One region of the Cupriavidus phytohabitans genome, then DNA from elsewhere that is predicted to be linked to it. Evidence: predicted binding sites of a transcription regulator. Region 1 holds the regulator's gene; each other region holds the start of a gene.
What was found. Region 1 encodes sigma-54, which starts transcription at its own class of promoters, with help from an activator protein. Its sites were predicted from a motif close to TGGCANGNAANCTGCTTT; they were not measured.
Positions count from the first base shown of each region.

Region 2: a site for sigma-54 is predicted at 2,120-2,137, ahead of J8I34_RS23185 (ATP-NAD kinase family protein). Genes of this name have one in related genera too.
Region 3: a site for sigma-54 is predicted at 1,758-1,775, ahead of J8I34_RS13355 (circularly permuted type 2 ATP-grasp protein). Genes of this name have one in related genera too.

Region 1 covers NZ_JAGIQB010000018.1:105,198-108,471, forward strand. The annotation lists gene ptsN (PTS IIA-like nitrogen regulatory protein PtsN) at 32-487, opposite strand; gene hpf (ribosome hibernation-promoting factor, HPF/YfiA family) at 860-1,210, opposite strand; gene J8I34_RS14905 (RNA polymerase factor sigma-54) at 1,259-2,737, opposite strand; gene lptB (LPS export ABC transporter ATP-binding protein) at 2,893-3,274, opposite strand, start outside.
Region 2 covers NZ_JAGIQB010000037.1:5,738-9,011, forward strand. The annotation lists gene J8I34_RS23180 (thiamine pyrophosphate-dependent dehydrogenase E1 component subunit alpha) at 1-977, opposite strand, end outside; gene J8I34_RS23185 (ATP-NAD kinase family protein) at 1,011-2,084, opposite strand; gene J8I34_RS23190 (YncE family protein) at 2,452-3,274, shown strand, end outside.
Region 3 covers NZ_JAGIQB010000016.1:46,107-49,380, forward strand. The annotation lists gene J8I34_RS13355 (circularly permuted type 2 ATP-grasp protein) at 49-1,524, opposite strand; gene J8I34_RS13360 (gluconokinase) at 1,850-2,335, opposite strand; gene edd (phosphogluconate dehydratase) at 2,474-3,274, opposite strand, start outside.

The sequences.
Region 1 (3,274 bases):
CTGTGCCGGCCCGTTCAGGTCAATCGGTGAATCAGGGATGCCATTCGGTCAGCAGCTGGTGCACGGCTTCGGAAGTGGGCAAGGTCGCCAGCCCTTCGCGCATGTCGCGATCGGACAGCAACTGCGCGATCTCGGACAGGATTTCCAGGTGCTGCTGCGTGGCCTGTTCCGGCACCAGCAGGAAAATCAGCAGCGACACCGGCTTGCCGTCGGGCGATTCGAACGGGATCGGCTCGGCCAGGCGCATGAAGGCGGCCAGCGGCTGCTTCAGGCCCTTGATCCGGCCGTGCGGGATCGCCACGCCTGCGCCAAGGCCGGTGGAGCCCAGCGACTCGCGCGCGAACAGGTTGTCGGTCACAGTAGCGCGCGCCACGCCATGGTTGTTCTCGAAGAGGAGCCCGGCCTGCTCGAACACACGCTTCTTGCTTGTGACGCTGACGTCGAGGGTAATGTTGCCGGGTGGCAGCAATTTGGCCAAACGATTCATGGGCGATGCGCAGGATTTCAGTTAGCGGGCGGATCCGCCGTTCCGCCGGGCAGTATGGCTCAGAGGCTGCCGGTCGCCGGCAACGCCGAGGCGTCCGGCCATTATAGAGCAGCGGCCTCCCCGTGATTGTGCAGCGCAGCGCCGCGCGGTGGGCGTCCGCACCGTAAGCGGGCGCGGGCAGGATGCGGCTCTGCATGTATGGCGCAGCATACACCCTGCCGCGGCCGTTGCGAACACTCCGTCTCAAACGGGTGACACGCCTTTGCGCAGGCGCCACAGCGCACAGCGCCGCAGGCGCAAAAAAGCCGCGCTATGCGCGGCTTGCCTGTTCAGTCTTGATTCAGCAGCCCTCTGCAGGGCCCCCGGGCACGCTCATTGCTGCATCTGCGCTGCGGCCATCTGGTACTTGACCGCTTCGCGGTCGTGGCCTTGCACGCGGTCCTTGTAGCGCAGTACCTGACGGTCCAGCTTGTCGACTAGTGCGTCGATCGCTGCATACAGGTCTTCATGATGCGCTTCAACGAAGATGTCCTTGCCCCTGAGATGTAGATTGATTTCCGCATATTGCCGCCTGTCCTTTTCCTTGTGATTGTCGACAGAGAGCAGCACGCTAACGCCAATGACCTGATCGAAATGCCTGACGATTCGCTCCAGCTTCGTTTCCACGTACTCACGCAACGGCGGCGTGATGTCAAGGTGGTGTCCACTGATCTTGAAGTTCATAGCGCTTCTCCTTCTGAAAGAGCCTCACCAGGCAGGCGGTGGGCTCGGCTACAAAGACTTGCGGAGATTCACTGCGGGGATCTTCAGGGCTTCGCGATATTTGGCAACGGTGCGGCGTGCGACAACGAAGCCTTGCTCACCCAGCAGTTCGGCGATGCGACTGTCGGAAAGGGGATTCCTCGGGTCTTCGGCTCCTATCAGTTGCTTGATCAAGGCGCGGATGGCCGTTGATGAAGCCGCGCCACCGGTTTCGGTGGACACGTGGCTGCCGAAGAAGTACTTCAGTTCGAAAGTACCCATCGGCGTTGCCATGTATTTATTGGTCGTCACCCGGGAGATGGTTGACTCGTGTAATCCCAGTGTATCGGCAATCTCCCGCAAAACCAAGGGGCGCATGGCGATTTCGCCGTGCGTGAAAAAGTTCTTTTGACGCTCGACAATGGCCTGCGAGACACGCAGGATCGTGTCGAACCTTTGCTGGATATTCTTGATCAGCCAGCGCGCTTCCTGCAGTTTCTGCTGCAGGCCCGCGGTACCCGACTCGCCCTTCGCGCCGCGCAGGATCTGCGCGTACATGTCGTTGATGCGCAGCCTCGGCATCACATCGGGATTGAGCTGCGCGATCCAGCCGCTGCCGCTCTTGCGCACGAACACATCGGGCACGACGAAGTCGGCCTCGGGTCGGCTGTAAGCCTGGCCCGGATAGGGTGCCAGCGAGCGGATCAGCTCGTGCGCGGCCTTGAGTGCAGGCTCGTCTACCTGCAGGGCTTTTTTCAGGCGCGTGTAGTCGCGCACCGCCAGCAGCTCGAGGTGGTTGTGCACGATGTTCAGCGCCAGTTCGCGCTGCGGGTGCTGCAGCCGGCGCAATTGCAGGCCCAGGCACTCGGCTGCATTGCGCGCGCCCACGCCCGGCGGGTCGAAGCTTTGCAGCAGCGTCAGCATCGCCTGCACTTCGTCGATCTCGAATTCGAGCTCTTCCGGCAGTTCGGCGCAGATTTCTTCGAGTGTCGCGCTGAGGTAGCCGTCGTCGTCGAGCGATTCGATCAGGAAGATGGCCAGGCCCTTGTCGCGCACCGAGATCTTCAGCGGCGTGAGCTGTTCCATCAGGTATTCGCGCAGCGTGGGCTCGGCCTCGCGCAGCTGCATCGGCGTCTTCTCGTCTTCGTCGCCTTGCGGGCGGCGCGCGAAGTCGTCCAGGCTCCAGTCGCCGCCATAGTCTTCGCCACTGTTGCTGTCGCCGTAGCTGTCGTCGTCGCCCGCGCCATCGGTGCGCGCCTCGCCATTGCCTTGCGGCTCGGAAGGTGCCGGCGCCGGCGCGCTCTGAACATTGACCGAACCATCGGCGGCCACGCGCAGCGGGCTTTCGATCCAGTCGTTCTCGCGTTCGAGAAGGGGGTTTTCCGTGAGCGCCTGTTCGACTTCCTGCTGCAGTTCCAGCGTCGAAAGCTGCAACAGCCTGATCGACTGCTGCAGTTGCGGTGTCAGTGCCAGGTGCTGGGAGAGGCGGAGCTGTAGCGACGGTTTCATGCGACCTATTTTATGCGCATCTTTCCGTTGTTGGAACGGAAATTGCTATCAATGTCGCGGCTCGATCGACGCCGGCAGTGGGCTGGCCCACACCCAGATCATGGGGCCGAAAGCAGGGAGAATCAATGGCCTGCCGCTGTGGACAGGCCAGTACATCACATGCGGAAGTTCTCGCCGAGGTAGACGCGCCGCACCGATTCGTTGGCGATGATCTCTTCGGGCCGCCCGGCGGCCAGCACGGTGCCTTCGCTGATGATGTACGCGTGGTCGCAGATGCCAAGCGTTTCGCGCACGTTGTGGTCGGTGATCAGCACGCCGATGTTGCGCGCCTTCAGGAAGCTGACGATGCGCTGGATCTCGCCCACTGCGATCGGGTCCACGCCGGCGAACGGTTCATCCAGCAGGATGAAGCGCGGCGACGATGCCAGCGCGCGCGCGATTTCCACGCGGCGGCGTTCGCCGCCGGACAGCGACAGCGCCGGGTTGTTGCGCAAGTGAGCAATCTGCAGGTCGTCGAGCAGCGCGTCGAGCCTGCGC
Region 2 (3,274 bases), on a different contig from region 1:
GGCCCCGGCAGAGGCGCGGCCTTGGCTTCCTGCACGGCGTGCTCGATCAGCGCGGCGACTTCGCGGTCGATGGTGTCGAGTTCCTCGCGCGCGATCACGCCGGCCTGCGTCACGGTGCGGGCAAACAGCTTCAGGCAGTCCTTGTTGGCGCGGATGTCGTCGAGTTCGCCGGCGGCGCGATAGGTCTGCGCATCGCCCTCGAAATGGCCGTAGAAGCGAACCATCTTGCATTCGAGCAGCGACGGGCCGCCACCTTCGCGCGCGCGGCGGATGACTTCGCCGGCGGCCTCGTGCACGGCAAAGAAGTCGGTGCCGTCGACAGTCACGCCCGGGATGCCAAAGCCGGCGGCGCGGTCGACATAGCTGTCCACCGCCGTGCCATAGTCGCGCGAGGTCGACTCGGCATAGCCGTTGTTCTCGATCACGAAGATCACCGGCAGGTTCCACACCGCGGCCAGGTTCAGGCTTTCCAGGAAGGTGCCCTGGTTGGAAGCGCCGTCGCCGCAGAAGGTGATGCCGACCTCGCCCTTGCCGCGGAACTTGGCCGCCAGCGCTGCGCCGCAGACCAGCGGCGCGCCCGCGCCCAGGATGCCGTTGGCGCCCATCATGCCCTTGGACAGGTCGGCGATATGCATCGAGCCGCCCTTGCCGTTGCACGAGCCGCCCTTCTTGCCATAAATCTCCATCATCATCGCCACCGGGTCCACCCCCTTGGCAATGCAGTGGCCGTGGCCGCGGTGCGTGCTGGCGATGCGGTCGCCATCGTGCAGGTGGTGCAGGATGCCGACGCCCGCGGCCTCCTCGCCCGCATACAGGTGGACAAAGCCCGGGATGTCGCCACGCGCGAAGTCCACGTGCAGGCGCTCCTCGAAATCGCGGATGGTGCGCATTTTCCGGTACACCGTCAGCAGCGTCTCCTTGTCGAGCGGCAGCGCGGCGCGATGTTGCGCAGGATCTTGCGAAGCTCTGGCTGTCATGTCTGTCTCCTTCGTTCTATCAAGGTTTGCACTTCAGGAAAAGCAGGTAAGCAACGGGTTGCTGCTGCGCATCAGCCGATGCTGCGCGGCATAGCGCATGCAGCCCGCCACGTCGATGCTGCGAAAAGCGTGTTCATGCAGGGTCACGGTGACTTCGTCGTCGGGCCCGAAGGCCAGCTCGCGTTCGCCGTCGAGCGCGACGATGCCGCTGCGCTGGCGCACGCGGTGCGGGCGGCCGTGTTCGAGGCGCTCCCAGCCGGCCACCGGCACCGTGCACAGCAGTCCCGGCGCGATCGGTGCGCGCAGGTCGAATTCACCCTCGCCCGGCGCGGCCAGTTCGATCGCCAGGCCGCCGGGATCGCGCCGGCCCAGCGGTTCGAGCAGGCCGGCGATGGCGGACAGGCCGATGGCCTGCGGATCGGCAAACGACACATAGACCGCGGCAAGGGTGTCGGTCTTCCACAAGGCGCGCGCGCCGATGAAGTGCTCGTGCGAGATCACCGCATCCACCAGCGCAATGTCGCGGCGAAAGCCGCCGTCGCCATCGCGGATGACGATGTCGAGCCGCTTGTTGGAGGCCAGCGCTTGCTTGTCGGGAACGCGCCCGGTGGCATAGAGCCCGGTGGCGATGCCGGTGATGGTGGGCTCGCGCATCTCGGGGTAGGCATTGTTGGTGCCGGTCGACAGGCCGGCGATGGGAACGCCACCGCATTCGCGCACCACCGCGCGGTGGGTGCCGTCGCCGCCGAGCACGATGATCGCGGCCACGCCGGCGTCTGCCATGCAGCGCGCGGCGTGCAGCGTGTCATCGACACGCGCGGTCACGGGCATGTCGAGGTATTCGACGGCAGGCAGGCCGGAGTCGGGACCTTGCCGGCGCGCCAGGTGCCGCGACAGCATGACGCGCAGCCCTTCGCGGTCCGGCATCATCAACACGCGGCCCACGCCGCATGCCGCCAGCGCGGACAACAGGCGCAGCACGATATTGACGCGATCGGCCAGCTGCAGGCTGTTGGCGTTGGCGATCACGCGGCGGATATCGCGCGCGGAAATCGGGTTGGCGATGATGCCGACCAGTGGCGTGCCGGCGACGGCTGCGTGCCCCATTGCCTGTCTCCTGTTGTGGTTGTGGTGACAGGCAAATTGCAATGGCTGTGCCAGTGCGCGGTAGCCGCCGCGAGATCGGAAAACGACCCTCCGGCGGCGTTCGATTTAAGGGATAACCCGCACGATTTGCCATGCTCCGCGCGGCAAACAGCCCAGCGCGGCTATCACGGCGAGACAGGTGTCACAGTGCAGTTGTACAGACTGGACAACCGTATCGCGCAGCGGCGGCCGCGGGTGCGGCCGATTACTTCCGGGAATACCTCGATGTGCAATATTCAGTGGTTGGTGACGGCTTCCTGCGCCAGACTCTCCTCCTCAAACAACGACCTGCTTCGCCATCCCGCCGCGAAGCTAATGAGGAGACAGAATGGACACGCGCTGGATCGCAGTGCTGGTGGAGAAGTTCGGCCACAGCTTCAGCGGCTATGACCTGGAAAGCGGTGCGCGCCGCTTCAGCGTGCCGCTGCCGGACTACCCACATGAGTTCGTGGTCGACCGCGCACGGCTGCGCGGCTATGTCGGCCACTACGGGGTACAGACCTTTGCGCATGCCGGAAATGGCGGCGCCGCCGTGTGCTGCGTCGATATCGCCGGCGGAGAGCGTGAAGGCGACCTGGACTGCGCGCCTTATCACCGCATCCATGGGCTGCAGATTGACGCGCTAGGCCGCGTCTATGCCCTGAGCGAGCGCGACAACATGCTGCTGGTGTTCGAAGCCCCGTGGGAGAGCTGCACGCCTGCGCGCGCGGTGCCGTCCGGCGGCGTCAAAAGCCACCTGTTCGTACTGACGGGCGACGGGCAACGCGCCTACGTGACCAACCTGCTGTCACACACGGTAACGCTGGTCCACCCCTACGATGCGAGCCGGCCGCCGCGCGCAGCCCACGCCGGCCGGCGGCCTGAAGGCTGCTGCCTGAGTCCTGACGAATCCCTGCTCTACGTCTCCAGCCGCGACGACCATACCATCGCGCGGCTCGACGCCCACACGCTGGAAGTGCTCGGCACGGCCGCCACGGGCGAGGATCCCACCCGACTGTACTGGTCGCCTTGCGACCGCTTGTTCGCGCTCAACTATGGCGAGCGCAGCCTGCGCATCTTCGACCCGCACACGCTGGTCGAGCTGGCACGGGTCGATACCGGCGCCAAGCCGATCGCACTGGCATTCCATCCAGCCGACCCTGGCCGCGCCT
Region 3 (3,274 bases), on a different contig from region 1:
CTCCTCGCATGGCGGCGGCGGTCTTGCTCGCGTGGTGGGTTGTCGTCGTCATCGTTCCAGCACCCAGGTGTCCTTGGTGCCGCCCCCTTGCGAGGAATTGACCACCAGCGAGCCCTCGCGCAGCGCCACGCGCGTCAGTCCGCCGGGCACCATGCGCACCTCCTTGCCCGACAGCACGAACGGGCGCAGGTCGATATGGCGCGGGGCGATGCCCGACTCCACATAGGTCGGGCAGGTCGACAGCGCCAGGGTCGGCTGCGCGATGTACTGCTCGGGCCTGGTCTTGACCACCTCGCGGAAGGCATCGATCTCGGCGCGTGTCGCGGCCGGTCCCACCAGCATGCCGTAGCCGCCCGCGCCGTGGGTTTCCTTGACCACCAGCTCGTCCATATGCTCGAGCACGTACTGCAGATCGTCGGGGCGCCGGCACATGTACGTGGGTACATTATTGAGGATGACCTCCTCGCCGAGGTAGAAGCGGATCATGTCGGGCACGTACGGATAGATCGACTTGTCGTCCGCCACGCCGGTGCCGATCGCATTGCAGATGGTCACGTTGCCGGCGCGGTAGACCGACAGCAGCCCGGCGGCGCCCAGCGCGGAATCGTGCCGGAACACCAGCGGGTCGAGGAAATCGTCGTCGACGCGCCGGTAGATCACGTCGATGCGCTGCGGCCCTTGCGTGGTGCGCATGAACAGGTGGTCGTCCTCGACGAACAGGTCGCTGCCTTCGACCAGCTCGACGCCCATCTGTTGCGCCAGGAAAGCGTGCTCGAAGTACGCGGAGTTGTACATGCCAGGGGTCAGCACCACCACGGTGGGATCGGCGATCGCCTGCGGCGACACGCCGCGCAGCATGTCGAGCAGCAGGTCCGGATAGTGCGCCACCGGCGCGACGCGGTTGCGTGCGAACAGATCCGGGAACAACCGCATCATCATCTTGCGGTTTTCGAGCATGTATGACACGCCGGAGGGCACGCGCAGGTTGTCTTCCAGCACGTAGAACTCGCCCTCGCCGGCGCGCACCACGTCGATGCCGGCGACGTGCGCATAGATGTCGTGCGGCACGCTGACGCCGAGCATCTCGGGCCGGTACTGGGCGTTGTTGTAGATCTGGTCGGGCGGGATCACGCCGGCCCGGATGATGTCCTGGCCGTGGTAGATATCATGGATAAACCGGTTCAGCGCGGCCACGCGCTGGCGCAGGCCTTTTTCCAGCAGCGCCCATTCGCTGGCCGGAAAGATGCGCGGGATCACGTCGAACGGGATGGTGCGTTCGGTGCCGCTGTTGGCCTCGTCCTTGTCGCCATAGACGGCAAAGGTAATCCCCACGCGCCGGAAGATCAGGTCCGCCTCGGCCCGCTTGTTGTCCATGGTGCTGCCGGACTGCCGCGCCAGCCAGTCCGTGAAATGCCGGTAATGCGGGCGTACCGCCCCGTCGGGCAGCGACTGCCCGGCCTGGATGACCATGGGCGCCCCGTCGGCGCGCCAGTCCAGCATCTCGTCGAAAAACCGCCCCGCCATGATGGCCGCTCCTCCATGTAGTGGGCGTCGGGTGCTGCCGCTTCCCCGCATCCGGCCGCCCTGGTTTGACCTGGCTGTCCTGCCACAAGCCCGCCGCGCAATTGCCCCGGGAAGGTCCGGAATGGTCCCCGATGGGATTGGCGCGGCGATACTGTCGAGTCACTGGCCCTTTCAGCATACCTGTACCGGCGAAAGCCGCAAGCTGGCGAATCGCAGCCGGCACGGAAAGTGAATTAGCAAGATGTCTGCCAGCGTACGCAAAAACGGCCGCCAGCGGGGGCTGGCGGCCGTCATGGGATGGAGCGGATGGTCGAGGGCGAAAACCTCAGCGAGCGGGAGCCTGCAGGATGGTTTCCACCAGGACCTCGGGCGGCTGGCGGATATCGAGTTCCAGCGCGTCGCGCGGCGCTTCCAGCGTATCGAACTGGCTCTGCAGCAGCTCGGGGTTGAAGAAGTGGTCGCTGCGAGCGGACAGGCGCCCGGCGATCAGCGCGGCGTCGCCCTTCATGTGGACGAAGGTCACGCCGCCGTCGGGCGGCGTCAGCCGGTCGCGGTATGCCTGGCGCAGGGCCGAGCAGGTGAACACGTGGGTCCGGCCATCGGCGCGCGCCGCGTCAATGGCGGCACGCATCGCCGCCAGCCAGGGCCAGCGGTCCTCGTCGGTCAGCGGGATGCCCGCATGCATCTTGGCCTTGTTGGCTTCACTGTGGAATTCGTCCGCGTCATGGAAGCCGCAGCCCAGGCGCTGCGCCAGCAGCTGGCCGACCGTGGTCTTGCCGCTGCCGGATACGCCCATCAGGATATAGATCATGTCTGCTCCGTCGGTCTTGGTATCGTCTTGCTATCTTGCTGTCTTGCTGTCTTGCTTTCGGATGGGGTCGCGGCTCTGGCCAATGCCTGCGGGCCGCTCCCGCGCGCCGGCGTGCCGGCGGCGGGCATGAGTGTGAGGCTATTGTGCGACGGTTTGCGCCGCCATGGCAGTGGCGGATATAACTGGCGCCGCGTCGGCATCCGCTTCGGACAGGTCGAGTGCGCTGCCCCCCTCTTCCGCGATGCGCGCGTGGCGCCGGAACGAGCCGAACAGCCCGCGCCCGAGGCTGAACCGGGCAAAATCGTCGGCCGGGGCCGGCGCCAGCTCGCGCGCCGCGAACTCGCCCTCGTCGCCCAGCCATTGCAGCACGCCGGCCACCGCGTCGACGCGGATGCGGTCGCCGTCGCGCACGCGGGCCAGCGCGCCGCCGGCCAGTGCTTCAGGGCCGACGTGGATCACCGCAGGCACCTTGCCCGACGCGCCCGACATGCGGCCGTCGGTCACCAGCGCCACCTTGTGCCCGGCGTCCTGCAGCGCGCCCAGCACCGGCGTCAGGCGGTGCAGCTCAGGCATGCCATTGGCGTTCGGGCCCTGGAAGCGGACCACGGCGACCAGGTCACCGTTCAGCTCGCCGGCCTCGAACGCCGCTTGCAGCGCTTCCTGCGCATCGAAGACGCGCACCGGCGCCTCAACCACGCGGTGCTCGGGCGCCACAGCCGAAACCTTGATCACACCGCGGCCCAGGTTGCCCTGCATCAGCCGCAGCCCCCCTTCCGCCGAGAACGGCGCCGCGGCGCTGGCAACGACCTGGGCGTCACCGCTGGCCGTCGCCCCTTCGCGCCATTGCAGCACGCCATCGCGCATCACCGGCTCCTGCGTGTAACGCGCCAGGCCCGGGCCCGCGACGGTCTGCACGTCTTCATGCAGCAGCCCGGCCTG